DNA from 2 places in the Clostridium aquiflavi genome. Region 1 is predicted to be linked to the other one. Evidence: riboswitches for the same ligand, from Rfam matches in the RefSeq annotation. Region 1 holds a riboswitch; the other holds the start of a gene.
What was found. Region 1 has a riboswitch for thiamine pyrophosphate ahead of cytX (putative hydroxymethylpyrimidine transporter CytX). Riboswitches for the same ligand answer to the same signal wherever they lie in the genome.
Positions count from the first base shown of each region.

Region 2: another riboswitch for thiamine pyrophosphate. It lies ahead of thiT (energy-coupled thiamine transporter ThiT); the one in region 1 lies ahead of cytX (putative hydroxymethylpyrimidine transporter CytX).

Region 1 covers NZ_JAVJAN010000024.1:4,075-12,236, forward strand. The annotation lists gene RGC78_RS09825 (bifunctional 4-hydroxy-3-methylbut-2-enyl diphosphate reductase/30S ribosomal protein S1) at 1-437, opposite strand, end outside; gene cmk ((d)CMP kinase) at 467-1,120, opposite strand; gene RGC78_RS09835 (BaiN/RdsA family NAD(P)/FAD-dependent oxidoreductase) at 1,218-2,438, opposite strand; gene RGC78_RS09840 (DUF1653 domain-containing protein) at 2,580-2,807, opposite strand; gene RGC78_RS09845 (pentapeptide repeat-containing protein) at 2,874-3,518, opposite strand; gene cytX (putative hydroxymethylpyrimidine transporter CytX) at 3,680-4,873, opposite strand; TPP riboswitch at 4,931-5,041, opposite strand; gene RGC78_RS09855 (Mbeg1-like protein) at 5,152-6,351, opposite strand; gene RGC78_RS09860 (NAD(P)-dependent alcohol dehydrogenase) at 6,514-7,569, opposite strand; gene RGC78_RS09865 (sigma-54-dependent Fis family transcriptional regulator) at 7,948-8,162, opposite strand, start outside.
Region 2 covers NZ_JAVJAN010000006.1:90,898-99,059, reverse strand. The annotation lists gene RGC78_RS03345 (anaerobic ribonucleoside triphosphate reductase) at 1-1,081, opposite strand, end outside; gene RGC78_RS03340 (DegV family protein) at 1,380-2,228, shown strand; gene RGC78_RS03335 (PadR family transcriptional regulator) at 2,230-2,682, shown strand; gene RGC78_RS03330 (hypothetical protein) at 2,882-3,088, shown strand; TPP riboswitch at 3,113-3,215, shown strand; gene thiT (energy-coupled thiamine transporter ThiT) at 3,338-4,018, shown strand; gene RGC78_RS03320 (ferredoxin) at 4,200-4,388, opposite strand; gene RGC78_RS03315 (Mrp/NBP35 family ATP-binding protein) at 4,455-5,297, opposite strand; gene RGC78_RS03310 (YhfM domain-containing protein) at 5,313-6,146, opposite strand; gene RGC78_RS03305 (prolipoprotein diacylglyceryl transferase) at 6,148-6,906, opposite strand; gene RGC78_RS03300 (hypothetical protein) at 7,004-7,573, opposite strand; gene RGC78_RS03295 (DUF7922 domain-containing protein) at 7,584-8,162, opposite strand, start outside.

The DNA of each region.
Region 1 (8,162 bases):
TTTTTAGAAATTATAGCTTTATTATTGCACCAACCATTAATTCCTATTACTTCTGGATGGTTAGCGTCACCAAGTATTACTATATTATATCCTAATTTATAATATTTATTTACCTTTTTTTGTATCTTAGTTACAAACGGACAAGTAGCATCCTTAACGTTTAACTTATTTTCTTGCAAAAGTTTTAGTATTTCTTCTGATACTCCATGAGATCTTATAACAATAACATCATCTTTATTTAAAGTATCTATATTTTCTAAGTTTATAGAATAGATATTATTCTTTTCTAAAAATTTTACAACATCATTATTATGTATCAATGGACCTAAAGTATATATTCTTCTGCCCTCTTGTTTTTGTATTTTTATAGCTTCATCAACTGCTCTTTTTACTCCAAAACAAAAACCAGCATTTTGTGCTAAAATTACTTCTCTCATTAGTGTATTCTCCTAAAGCTTTAAATATTTTAAATTGACTTTCTGATATAAGAATTAATTTTTTCTGTGACCTCAGATATATTTAAACCAGTAGTGTCTATTTCAATAGCATCATCAGCTTTTCTTAATGGGTCTATTTCTCTATGAGTATCTTTGTAATCTCTATCTATAATATCCTTTAAGATATTATCATATGAACATTCAATATTTCTATTCTTAAGTTCTTTAAATCTTCTATTTGCTCTTTCTTCAGGTGTAGCAGTTAAGAAAAATTTAAAATTAGCATCTTTAAGTACAACTGTGCCAATATCCCTTCCGTCCATTATAACATCAAATTTACTTGACATGTATCTTTGAAGTTTAACCAATTTACTTCTTACTTCAGATATAGATGCATAAGATGATACTATACTACTTATTTCTGGTAGAGTTATTTTATCTTGAATATTTTCATTATTCAAAATTAAATCATCATCTTCAAAATGCATTTCCATAGTATCTATTAATGAACATATCTTTTCTATATTATTTTCAGATATATTATTTTCTTTACATTTTAATGCTACAGCTCTATACATAGCACCAGTATTTATATACATAAGATTAAACTCTTTACCTACTAATTTTGCTATTGTACTTTTTCCAGCACCTGCTGGACCATCTATTGCTACTGCTATTTTCAAAACTTACTCCTCTTTTCTAAAAATCTTAAATTAGTTTAAAAACCTTTAATAAGATTATATAATTTTTTATTACTTCAAACAAGAAGATATTTAGTTCTTATTCAATATGACTTCCAGCAATTACTCCAGTTGCAAATGCAATTTGTACATTATAACCACCAGTAAAAGCATCTACATCCATAACTTCACCACAAAAAGAAAGATTATCTATAATCTTAGATCTCATAGTAGATGGATCAATTTCTTTAACATCTATTCCGCCTTTTGTTACAATTCCTTCAGCAAGTGGTCTTAGCCCATTTAGATCGAATGAAAAATCTTTAAGAAGGTTAACTAAATTTCTTCTTTCTTCTTTGGTGATTTCATTAACTTTCTTTTCTTCAGGTATATTAGACATTTCTATTATCATTGGAATTAGTTTTTGTGGTAATAATTCATTTAATGAATTTTTAAAATCTTTATTTAAGTATTTATTAAAATCTCTTTGTATTCTTTTATCTAATTCACCTAAGTTTAATGATGGTTTAAGATCTATATGTAATTTATAGTTTTTGTTATTCTCTATAAATCTACTTCCACTTAAAATAAGTGGACCTGATACACCAAAATGTGTAAATAACATTTCACCAAAATTTTTATATACAACTTTCTTATCATTTTCTTTTATTGTAACTTCTACATTTTTTAATGATAATCCCATAAGCTCTTTAGTTTTTGCATCTTTTACAACCATAGGTACAAGTGCTGGCTTTAATGGAATTACTTTATGTCCTAATTTTTTAGAAAATTCTTGTCCTTCACCTCTTGAACCAGTAAGAGGATAAGAAGCTCCACCAGTTGCTATAATATAATGATCTGCTTTTAAAATCTCGTCATTATTTATTTCAATACCAGTTATGTTGTTATCCTTATATTTTATATCAGTAACCTTTGAATTTAATTTTATTTTAACATCTGTTCTACTTAATGCATTTGATAAACCCCTAATTATATCAGAAGATTTATCAGATTCAGGAAATACTCTATCTCCACGTTCTACTTTTAATTTAATTCCTTCATTAGAAAAGAAATTCATAGTATCTTCATTAGTAAATGTATATAATGCACTATATAAAAAATGCGGGTTACCAGGTATGTAATCAAAAAATTCAGAAATATCCTTAGCATTTGTAACATTACATCTACCCTTACCAGTAATAAACAGCTTTTTTCCTAGTCTTTCATTACCATCTAATAACGTTACTTTATGTTCTTTTGCAGCTGTTATTGCAGCCATCATTCCTGCTGGGCCTGCTCCAATAACAATAACTTTGCTCATTAAAAAATCAGCTCCTTAATTAAATAATATTTATAAATATCTTATTATAGTATTAATATTGTTAATTTAATTCAAAATTTGTCTAACTTCAATTATACAATATATCATGAATTTAATATATAGCTATAATTAACCACTGTTTTAGTCATGTATATATTCAAATCTATATTTTTGTTTTATATCTGGATATTTTTCTTTATCAACTTTGCTCATAAACATATCATAAGGCCTAATAAAAGTTTTAAAATCTCCATATAGCGCTTTATATACTACGAACTTTTCCCTTGTCTCACTATGAATTGCCATATCAATAACTTCATATTCTTTTCCTTTAAAGTGTCTGTATATTCCAATTTTAAATTCTCTCATTATAATTCTCCTTACAAATATTGAATATAATAGAAATACTTTCTAATATACATATATTTTTTAGTTCTACTTAATGATAATTCCAAGTATTGTAGATAATTCTAAAGCTTGAAGAGGTGATACTATAACATTCTTTAGCTCTTTTCCCGTCAATATAATTGATGATATATCACTATTAGTAAAATCTATTCCTTTTAGAAGGGTATTGGTAAATTCACCGAATATTAAATTAGAACTATTAAAAGCTACTTTGTTAAAATTACATTCTAAGAAAATTCCACTTTCCATATTACATTCATCAAAATTTATTAATTTCATCTTTGAATATGAAAAATTCGAATACTTACATAAACATTCTTTAAAAAGTACATTTTGCATATTAGATCCACCAAAATTACTTCCTGTTAATTTGCAATTTTTAAATTCCACTCTGTGTATGCTTCCATCAGAAAAATCTATATTAGATAGATCACAATTTTCAAATATAACGTCTAGCAAACTTATATTTCTAAAAGAACATTCATTAAATATAACATTTACAAACCTACATCCGTTTATTTCTACTCTTTCTTCATTTGTATAATCTAATTTACAATCCTGAATCAGATTATTTGAAAGATCTTTCTTATTAATTAGTTCATCTTCAATATTTATATCATTCTCTAGGCAGCTTAATAACTTAGGTTCTAATAACTTATTTAAAATAGACATGTTGTTTCCTCATTTTTCTATAAAGTTTTATTTTTATACTTATATTATCATATTTCTAATATAAGTATAAAACTTTGTATATTATTTATTATAATTTTACATAAAAAACAAATAAGGTAAAGTATTTTTTACCCTACCCTATTTGTTTTCGTATTATATAATTATTTAACGTTAAATCTATGTAACTTTTCTTTTAATATATTTACAACTATACATATAAAACTTATTATTATCATAACTGGTAAGGTATTTCCTACTACTATATTTATTTGCATAAACATTCTATAAATAATAAAACCAATTATCCATATAATTAAATTTAACACATTAAGTTTTGAATTTAATTCTCTGTTTTTTAGTATAAAGTAATCTGTTATAACTATTGCTATCATTGGTGCAAATACAGAACCTATTAAATATAAAAAGTTTTCAAACTGCTCTATTGGAGTAAACATAGCAATTAATATTCCAATTATACAAACAATAACAGATATATGCTTTGTGCTGATTTTTTCACTTATGTTTGTACAACTAACACCTGCTGAATAAACATCTAAAAAGGTTGTTGTCACAGTTGACATTAGAACGATTATCATAGCTATAATTCCAAGTCCCGCTTGCATAAGAATTTGTGCAATATCTGAAGTTCCTGCATATAAGCTTCCACCTAGACCTATTATATACATCCACACACTACCAAAAAAATAGCTTAAAACACTTATAGGTGTTATTAATTTACTATCTTTTGTATTTCTAGTGTAATCAGCTATAAGTGGTAACCATGAAAGTGGCATTGCAACTGATAATTCAACTGCCATTCCAAAACTTAAACTATTATCATATAATTCAATACTTGTTCCTTTAAAAATAACTATTCCAAGAATAAGTGTTAAAATAAAAAGTCCACCAACAGCAATAACATTTAGATTGCCAAGATTTTCAAAGCCTATTAATATCCATATAATAATTAATATTCCTATTAAAATACACCATAATGCTTTATTTTCAAATCCAAATAAACTATTAGATACTGCATTTAATACATTTGCTGCACCAATAATCATTATAGCTGTCCATCCAACTAACTGTAAAATATTTAATGAAGAAAAAATATAAGAACCATGTTTCCCAAAAGATATTCTAGATGATTCCATTGAAGATAAACCACTATTAGTTCCTATAAGTCCTGCAAAATATAAAAGTGTACATCCTATAAGATGTCCTAAAAGTATTGCTAAAATACCTTTTTTTAGGCCAAGTGGGGCTATTAAACCACCTGTTAGTATTTCTGCAATGGATACAGAGGCTCCAAACCATAATAAGCCATTGTTTAATAAAGTTTTTTTCTTGTTCATAACAAATTCCTCCTAAAAATAAAATATGGGATATACCAATAAAGATATATCCCATTAAAAACATTTAATGTGTATTCCCTACGTTGGCATTATCCAAATCAGGTTAAGGGTCGAAGTTGCATTTAACTTCCTCTCAGCCTACTTGCGTAAGCTCCCCTAATATTAAGTTTATCTAATAATATTTTGTAATATCTATATCATTATATAACATATAATGAATAATGTCTTCTTTAATAACAAAAACCATATTAATAATTGAACAATATGGTTTTTTCTCATTAATGAGAATTTTTAAAATCATATATTAAATTATCAGTAGCATTATCAATAACAACTGCTATTTGTTCACCCTCTGTTCCTAAACTTTTAAGTTTAAAGATTATATTTTCTTGAGAAGCTTTAAATTTTGATAATGTATCATTTAATATTAATGTAGACTTACTTTCTTCACTTCTGATAAAATCATTCCAAAATACAAGAGGTATACTTAAGCTCTGAAGTAAATTGTATGCTAAATTTATCTCTGCTTTTAAATTATAGTGTTTAGTATATCCTAATAATACCAACATTCCTTTTGCAATTTGTAATATACTACTGTCTAAATCTTTATCACATAAAATAAGTTCAATAATGTCAGTTAAACTATTTATAGCAAAACTTTTATGTGGTTCTGGCAATTCAGATATTAGTGATGTGGAAAAGTTATATATTATTTTTACAAATGAGCATTCATTAGTCTTTTTTCTAAGATGACCATTACCATCCAACATTATATTAGCTTTATGATAATATAATGGATTTTTTTGAAAGGATGTATTTATATATATTTTCTCTTCATTTACAGAATTAAGAAGACAATTTACATAATCATACTTAGCGCTAATAGATAACACTTTATCTTTATTGGCATTTATTTCATTATAATATCTGTTGATAAATTCATTTGAAAAACCTTGTCCATCAAAAGATATGCATCTATTTACTTTATCCGATAAAAGTGCAACATATTTAGCTTTATTACCACCTTTTGAATGACCTGTTACTGTAATGTTTTTATATTTAAGATTATTTATATAATTTAATGCTCTTATTTGTTCGGGTGTATCAGACATATAAGCTCCTTCACCATTATCACTCCACTCTTCTATAGTCTTAGTGCCCCTAAATACAACAAAAACATGATTATCATGCTTATCAACAAAGCAAGCAGCTTTCACTCCAGTATTATCAACTTCTATATTTTCGATCTTTAAGTTATTTAGTTTATCATTTTCTTGTATTTGCTTTAAAACTACTAACCATTCACTCTTCTTTACAACTTCTTTGCATTCACGTCTAGTTAAAATTGCTTTATTTAAGTTATTCTTATATAACATAGATTTAACAAGTTTACCAACAGTATTTTCATTAAATACATTTAATTTAAGATATATTAAATTAGATAATAGTAATAATTCACTATTATTTAAATCAGACATGTTTATCCTCCATAAAAAGTCATTAAAAAATATTATCATAATTTTAATATATTAATTACTAGTATAAATAACACACTTAATTTAAGTAATAATACTAATTTTCTAAATAAAAAAATATTACCGAAAATTAAAATCTCCAGTAATATTTTAATAGTAATCTATTTATAATATAACTACTGCTTTAATAAAGTCTTTTGGCTTGTCCTTCATTAATAAAAGAGCATCTTCTATATGTTCAAAACCATTATATACATGTGTAACTAATTTACTTAAATCAACACGATTATATATTACTAGATCTCTTAACATTTCTGCTCTAAGACGTCCGCCTGGGCAAAGACCTCCTCTTATAGTCTTATGAGCCATTCCACATCCACAATCAACACGTGGTATTGGTAAAGTATCTCCACTTCCATGATAGTTAACATTTGAAACTACTCCACCAGGTTTAAGCATAGATATAGCTTGTCCTAATGTTTCAGGGCCACCGCCTGCCATAATGACACGATCAACACCTTTTCCATTAGTTAAATTCATGATTTGTTTAACTATATCACCATTTTTATAGTTTACAATATCTGTTGCTCCATAAAATTTAGCAGTTTCAACGCAAATTGGTCTACTTCCTACACCAATAATTCTACCTGCTCCACGTAATTTAGAACCTGCTATACTCATTAATCCAACTGCTCCAATTCCTATTACTACAACACTAGAGCCCATTTTTATATCAGCTAATTCTGCACCATGAAAACCAGTAGTCATCATATCTGTTATCATAACAGCACTTTCTAAAGATATTTCTGATGGTAAAAGTGCTAAATTCATATCTGCATCATTCACATGAAAATATTCTGCAAAAACTCCATCTTTAAAGTTTGAAAATTTCCATCCAGCAAGCATACCATTTGAATGTTGTTGAAAACCAGCCTGAACTTCTAAAGATCTCCAGTCTGGAGTTGTACAAGGTACTATAACCCTATCTCCAACTTTGAATTCCTTAACTTCACTTCCAATTTCAACAATTTCGCCCACAGCTTCATGACCTAAAATCATATTATGTCTATTTCCGAGTGCACCTTCAAAAACAGTATGAATATCTGATGTACATGGTGACACAGCTAATGGACGTACAATTGCATCATATGGACCTGCAACTGGCCTTTCCTTTTCAATCCATCCAACTTTATTAATGCCCAACATTGCAAAACCTTTCATAACTAAATCCCTCCTAGTTTAATTTTCACTAAAATGCGGTTTAAAAATACCATTTATAACTGCAAAAATATATTTATAATTCATTTTAGGTTTTATCATAATATATTATCAGCAATGATCATGCCAATTTTAATTTTAAAATTTCCTTAATCATAAGTTTTCTGTAAAAACTTATGTATCATGCCATTATTCTAATAAATATCTTTTAAACTTAAAGTTTATGCTGTATTCTATAAAATTCAAAGTAAAAAAAGTGTTGTAAAATACAACATTTTTTAAATAAATACTGTTGTATTTTGCAACACTGTTGTTTTTTTATACAATATAAAAATATATATTATAATTTGCTTTTCAGTAATTTTAATATATACATTAATTTTATCTAAACTTAATATTATATTTTTTGATTTTTGCATATAATGTGCTTCTATTTATACCTAAAATTTTGCAGGATTTAGTAATATTCCCCTTACAATTATTTAAGCAAACTCTTATTGCTCTTTCTTCTAATTCTTCTAATGAGAACATATCATATTGTAAATCTATATTGCTACAATTAGACTCTTCTTTAACTGGTTTTTTATTTTCAAAAC
Region 2 (8,162 bases), on a different contig from region 1:
TAAAAGTAGGATTCATTCTTTTAGCTGCTACTCTACAAGCTAATTTATATAAATAATAGTACGGATCATTTTCTTCTCTATTAACCCCTTCTTTTACTCTAAAAATTATGTTAGGGAAAATAGGTTGTTCTCCTTTACCTAATCCTCTTTCATATTCTAAAAGAAATACTTCACAAACTAATGCTGCATCATCATTAGTTGGTATTCCTATATTTACAGAACTAAAAGGTACTTGTGATCCAGCTCTACTATGCATAGTATTTAAATTATAAATAACACCTTGCATTGCTTGATGAACTCTTTTTCTTAAAGTTTTCTCTATAAGTCTGTTCATCTTTTCTTTTGGAATATCTAATTCTTCTAATTCTTTTTTTATCTCGTCTCTTGTTGGAGGAATAAAAACTGCCAAATCATTATCAAAGTCTGGATGAGATTGCCCCCCAAACATATCATTTTGAGTAGATTGTAATAATATGCATGATAATTCTGCAGCTGTCTCTATTCTCTTAGGTGCATTTATTGTTCCATATCCTGTATTAAAACCATTAATTAGAATTTCTTTAGTAGGTATATGAAGACAATTAGTAGTTAAATTATAACTATCTAAATCATGATAATAAAGATCACCTGTTTCGTGAGCTTTTGATAAATGTTTGGGCATAGTAGATAAATTATGCCATTTATTAGATTCAGAAGCTATTCTTAATAACTTAGAACTAAAATTGTTTCCTACATTCGCATTATCTCTATCAGTTTCAACACCTATTTTTTCTATTGCTTTCATTAAATCTGACTTTATGTCTCTTACTCTTGTTCTTTCTCTTCTATATGATGAATATGCAAAAGCTATATTTTTATCCTCTTCACCTAAAGCTTTCTCAACCAAATTTTGAATTGCTTCTACTGTAATTTTTTCTTTTTTCGTATCTTCTATATAAGTAATCACCTTTTGTACAGTTTCCAAAACTTGGCTTTCTCTTAAAGTAACCCCAATTTCTAGCGCAGCACCTTTAATCGCTTGAGAAATCTTCTCTCCGTTAAACTCAACCGTTCTTCCATCTCTTTTTACAACATATAGCATTTTGCTTACCTCCACAACACAATATATAGTACTTTAATAATACTGTACTATTATACTTGATTAAATATGCGTTAGCAATACCGTTAATGTTTAGTTTTATTGGTGATATTTTTTAATTATTAGTGAATATATCTTTTTATCTCTATATTTGGTTAAATTTTAAGGTTGTTTTCAATTTGACTTCTTATAATTAACATTATACAAGAACTTATCACTATTGATAACTATATCACTATTGATATAGTTATCAATAGTGATATAATTAATAAATAGAATATATTACTAGGAGGAATTTTTAGTGGATAAAATTGCATTACTAACTGACAGTGCATCCGATATATGTACTGAGGACCTAAATAAATATAATATAAAATTATTACCTTTTAAAATTATCTTTTCTGATAAAGAATATGATGATAAATTGGAAATAACTTCTGATGTTCTTTATGAATTACTTCCTAGAGAAATTCCAAAAACATCATTACCAAGTATCGAAAGACTTAACAACACTCTTAATCAATTAATTGCTGAAGGATATACACATGCAATTATAGTAACATTATCAAGTGAATTTTCAGGAACATATAATTCAATGAGATTAGCATGTGAAAGCTTTGAAGGTATAGAAACCTTTGTATATGATTCAAAAAGTTTAAGTATGGCAGAAGGTGTAATAGTATTAGAAGCCGCAAAACTTATTGAAGAAGGAAAATCATTTGATGAGATAGTAAAGATAATTCCTAAACTAAGATCTAATATAGATATATATTTTACTATAGATACTTTAGAATATCTAAAAAAAGGTGGAAGAATAGGTAGAGTTGCTGGAACTATCGGGGACGTTCTTAACTTAAAGCCTGTTATAACAATAGATAACAATGGTTGCTTCCATACTTACTGTAAAGCTCGTGGTAAAAAGCAATCTGCATCAAAATTATTAAAAGTCGCTAAATCTTATACCGAGAATAATAAATGTAAATTCTGGGTTATGGATGGTAATGCACTGGATGATGCAAAAGCATTATGTGAAAATATTAAGAGTTTAAATAATGTAATAGAATGTAATTTAGGGTATAGTATAGGACCTGCACTTGGAGTTCATACTGGACCTGGTCTTTTTGGATTCATTGTTGAAAAGGTAGATTAATATGTCTGACTTTAATTTTTCTCATATAGATGATATAAAAAATGAAGAAAAAAGATTATACCAAGAATATAAGAGTAAAATTTCTGAATTAAAAAAAGTTAAGAAAGAAAAGGAAGCTGTAGGGCAAGTATTTACCAAAGGTCTTTTGCCTATATATGTTTTATATATATTATCATTAAATCCCACAAACGGAAATGAAATTTCAAATCAAATAGGTATAAGAACTAATAACAAATGGATTCCTAGTACTGGTGGAATATACCCCCTACTAAAAAAGTTAGAAAAAGAAGCTCTTATTGTTGGAATATGGGATGATCCCAATAAAAAATTTCAAAAAATATATCATTTAACTCCAAAAGGAAAAATAGAATATGAACATAAGAAAAAACTTCTAAAACCTAAAATCGAAGAATCCTTAGAAGTATTTAAAATAATTTATAATGACCTTTACTAATTTTGTGCCTTGTTTTAAAATAGTTTATATTTTAAAGCAAGGCACTTTTTAGTTAAACTATACTTTTACAGAGTGTTTATATCTATATAAGAACAGCTGGAAAGAGTAATTAAATTTAACATCACAAAATTCCTTAATTCTATTAATGTATATTTATTTAAATAATACTAAAAATACTATTAAAGGATGGTGTTAATTTATGAAAGGCTTTATTATTGATTCAACTTATAAAGAAGATATTGTAATAGATAAAAATAATATTAATTCTACAGTGCCATGTAATAATATTCCTAATAATTCATTAAATGGTTCTAAAATCCATTTAAATGATGTTTCATCAAGTTATATCACTCATTATAATAAAGACAATAAATATAACCCATATAACGTAGTTGACTACCTATAGTTATATGGGTAAAATAAATATATATTATAGTGCTAGGGGAGCCTTTGTGCTGAGATTTGATTTATTTCATAAACCCTCGGAACCTGATCCAGTTAATTCTGGCGTAGGAAAGTATAACCGCTTAATATATATTTATTATACTAATAAACACTAAAAGTCTTTTAGTATATTTTATTGTTCTATTTGAATAATAAAAATTTATATTTATTGGTTAACAATCTCCTAAGCACAATTAAGGAGGTTTTTTTTATGAATATTTTTAACGATTGGGCGAAACAAATTTCGAAATTGTACAGTCATTTGCCCGAAAATGTACAAACTATTATTTCTAATCCATTATCACTTATTACTTTATTAGGGTGTATTGCTATACTAGTTGTATTAGTAAAAGCAAAAAAAATTAAATTTACACCTCAATTAATTGCTAGAATCGGTATAGCCTTAGCATTGGCAACAATTCTAAAAATTCTTAGAATTTATCATTTTCCACAAGGCGGAAGTATAACCTTTGGTAGTATGGTTCCTATTTTGCTAATTGCATTTATGTATGGACCACAAGTTGGATTCCTAACTGGATTCCTTTATGGAATGATCACTTTAGTTATGGATCCTTATATTCTACATCCTGTTCAAGTATTATTTGATTATCCATTACCATTCCTATGTTTAGGTATCGCTGGATTTTTTCCAAATAAAAAGTATTTAGGCGTAACACTCGCAGTGTTAGGCAGGTTTATATGCCACTTTATATCTGGAGTTGCTTTCTTTGGATCTTTTGCACCTGAAGGAATGTCTCCAGCATTATATTCTCTATCAGTAAATGCTCCTATAATCGGAATAGAAGGAGTCATTTGTTTAGTTATAGTTGCTGCTCTTCCTATGGCAAGAATAATTTCAGTCGTATCAGATAATAATAGAGTAACAACATAGATTAAATATTATAACAATATATTTTTCATTTTTATAATAGGCTATGTTTTAGCAGAGTGTTGATATATGCATAAGCAAAGTGGACTGAGTAAATTAAATTCTGTAATATATAATACTAAATGTGATTAATAGATATAAAAAAATGTGGTGTTAAAAATTTAATTTTTAACACCACATTTTTTTATTCTACTGAGATTGCATTAACCGGACAACTTGTTTCTGCTTCTTTTGCAGAATCTTGGTATGCACTTGGTACCTCTTCAACTATAGAACCAGCTTTTCCATCGTCTTGCATATCAAAACATTCTGGACATATTGATGGGCATAAGCCACATCCTATACAAGTATCTTTATCTACTTTTGCTTTCAAAAAACTCACCCTTTCATTATAAAATTACATTTATAGTATTTCCATAAGAAAGATGAGTTATGTATATTAATATAAAGCTTCAAATATTAATGAATATAAATCATTATCTATAACGTAAGCTTCTGCTTTACCTTTTTCTAGAGCCTCTGTTAACTCTACATTTATAGGTAATTCACCTATTAAAGGTAATCCTAAATATTCTGCATGTTCATCAGAAGATTTTGTACTAAATACTCTTATCTTCTTATCGCAGTCTGGGCAAGTAATATATGCCATATTTTCAACTACGCCTCTAATTTTTATTCCTATCTTTTGAGCCATTATAACTAGCTTTTTAACAATCATTGATACCATGTCTTGTGGAGTTGATACTATTATTACCTCAGTAATAGGGAATTCTTGCATTACTGTAAGAGCTATATCACCAGTTCCTGGTGGCATATCTATAAGTAAATAATCTAATTCTTCCCAATTAGTTTCCATAAACATTTGCTTTAATACTCCTGTAATTACAGGTCCTCTCCATATAACTGGATCTTCTTCAACTGCTGTTAAAAGATTCATAGATATAACTTTTATTCCTGAATCAGTAATTACAGGTTCAAACTTTACCATATCATTTTCTAATGGAATTATCTTTCCTCTTTTTTCATTAATGCCAAAAAATCTAGGCATAGATGGTCCTGTTATATCTGCATCTAAAACTCCTACTTTATATCCTTTTTTAGCTAAAGTAGTTGCCATTATTCCTGTAACGGTAGACTTTCCTACTCCACCTTTTCCACTAATAACGCCTATTACATTTTTAATTTTTCCATATGTAGGTATGATTTTAGGTATAGAATTTTCACATCCTTGACCTTTTGATCCACATGAATCTTTACTTGGACAATTGTCACAGCTTCCCATTATTTGTTCCTCCTCTTACCACTCATTTGGCATTTTATTCACTTCTCCAATATCGATATCCCAATTTCTAAAATTATATTCTGCTGATATATAATAAGTATTGAAAACTTTATCCTTTTTATTATCAACGGTAATCATAGTTTTAAAAATGGTACTATTATATCCTCTGTTTTTAACTTTAATTATTGTATCAAATTCATTAGAATTGTTTTTAACAAGTTTAGCATTTGGAATGACTTTATCAATATTTTTTTCAAATTGTTTCAAATCTGTTGAAAGTATGTATTTTAAACAATCAATATCACCACTTATATCTATTCCTACTTTATTAGAAGCATCTATTTTAGATTTTTCAGATTCCAATACTGCTAAAATAGTTTGATAATATACATATTCAAAATTTCTTGGTTTTCTTACAAAAGATAAGTTTTGTATTATTGTATCATCTAAACGGTTTGAAATTGAAAAACATTCTTCATCATTAAAGAAATTTCCTTTTCCTCTTTCATCAGCACCAACTATATAGTCATACTTTTTAACCTCATCTCCCATGCAAATTTCAAAATAATAATCTGCATCTAATGAGCTTCGTTCAGATACTTTTTTACCATTTGACAATAATTTGTACATATCATTTATTGCATTAGGCTCAGTAATTATAAATCTAAATCCAGTATCTCTAGCACTTTGAATTACAATTTTATCCACTTTGCTTTGATTTACATATTCGAAATTATTGTTTTTAATCCCTAGTGTGATGGCTAATTTATCGTAAGTACTGCATCCAACCAAAATAGAAGTAATAGTAATTAGAGTTAGAAGCAATATAAAAATTTTTTTCTTAAACAACTTATTTCTTCGCTCCCTTAAAAAATTTATGAAAATTAAAAATAGCTAATCCAAGAATTAATGTAAATACAGCTATAAATTGAGATGTTGATAATAACCCAACATTCCCCCTTGGATCATTTCTAAAAAATTCTACCATAAATCTTCCTATACTATATATTATCAAGTACATAGAAACTACTTTACCTGATTTCTTTTCTTTTTTAGAATAATATAACAAGAAAAATCCTAGTAAAAAATCAAAAATTGATGAGTAAATTTGAGTTGGATGTACATGAATACCTGCTGGTGCAAGTGAATTTATTGGAAACTCTACCCCTATTGGAAGATTAGTTTCTTTTCCATAACAGCATCCAGCTAAAAAACATCCTATACGTCCAAATCCTTGTGCAATAGCTAACCCTGGTGCAACTAAATCTAAAATCTTAAGTACTTTCCAGTTCTTACTTTTACAATATAAATATATTGTTAATGCACCCAGTATTAATGCTCCATACACAACAAATCCATAACCAAAATTCAACAATATACTTGGATCTTCTAATATACTTTTAAATTCAGTTACAATAAAAAGTAGTTTACCCCCTACTACTCCTCCGATTACAGTTAAAATAATTAGATTTAATAAGGAATCTTCATCATATCCTTTTTCTCTTCCTTTTTTTAAAAGCAAAGATGCTGCCACAAGTATTCCTATAGCAATCATTAAACCGTAACTTTTTATTTCTAGACCAAACGCCTTAAATAAAATTATTTTCATGCGTATCTCCTTAAAATATTTAAGTATCATAGATGAATTCTTAATCCCTCCATGATACTTAAATTATAATACTTATACATATTAATATCAAATTTTATTAACTTTGTATGTTTATCCTAGATATTATAGTATTAAAAACAGTTTTTACATTTTCCTTATAATCGTCTTCTTTTACATTAAATAAAACTTTTATAATTTTACCATCATTACTATTTAAATAATAACAACTATTTTCAAATGTATAACCCTTTTTTACTTTAGTTTTATATTGAGATAAAACTCCTGATGTTTCTTCTAATTTAAAAGGCATTATTTGCTCATTTTTATATGATAAAGGTAAATTTTTCAAGTCACTTTCTGCAAAATTCCCAAGATCAATTTGAGTATTTATAACCTCTAAGTATCCAGTGATTTTATCATTTTTATCTTTAAAATTTGCCTTATAACTAATATACTGTCCTTGGCTTTCCTTTTCCGATACGCTCCATTCACTTGGTAATGAAAATATATATCTTCCCTCATCAAAATTATAATCCTTAAATTCGTTTATCCCATTTTCTACAAGAGCAACTTCTGTAAATGTTTCTTTAAAAAACGATTGTGTTACACCTAACACTATCATTAATGAAAGTAAAATGGACAATATTAGTATTTGCTTTTTATTCATATTGCCTCTTCTACTTCATAGGAACTACAACTGTTGAGTTTTGGAAATCATAGAACATAAGCCAATAGCCAGAGCTTCTAGTATCGTTATGTGCCCATGTAACATATCCTGTTTTGCCCTCATATGGTTGTTCTGAAAGATCTTTACTTCCTGGTATTGCATAAACAATATGAGTCAATTCTCCTACAGAATTACACTTATATCCTAATAGAAAATACTTAGTTTTACTTATATAAGGATAATAATTTAACATCGGATAATATACTAATGTATATTTGTTGTAATCTGATATATTAAATAAATCATCAATTCTATTTATAGGTACCTTATACCATTTACAATTTTTAATACCATCTAATCCTTCATGATATTCTTCAAATCCTTGTGCAATTTTTTCAAAGTATTCACCAATTTTGCCTTTTATATTAAAGCTATTTGATGACTCCATCTTTAACTTTTCAATATCTTTTTCATATTGTTCAAAATCAGCACCATCAATTCTAGTATTTTCTTCTATTCTTCTGTGATTTACTGTCTTTGTACAATAAGATTCGTCATTTAACTCATCAATAATTTTTTTGCATTTTTC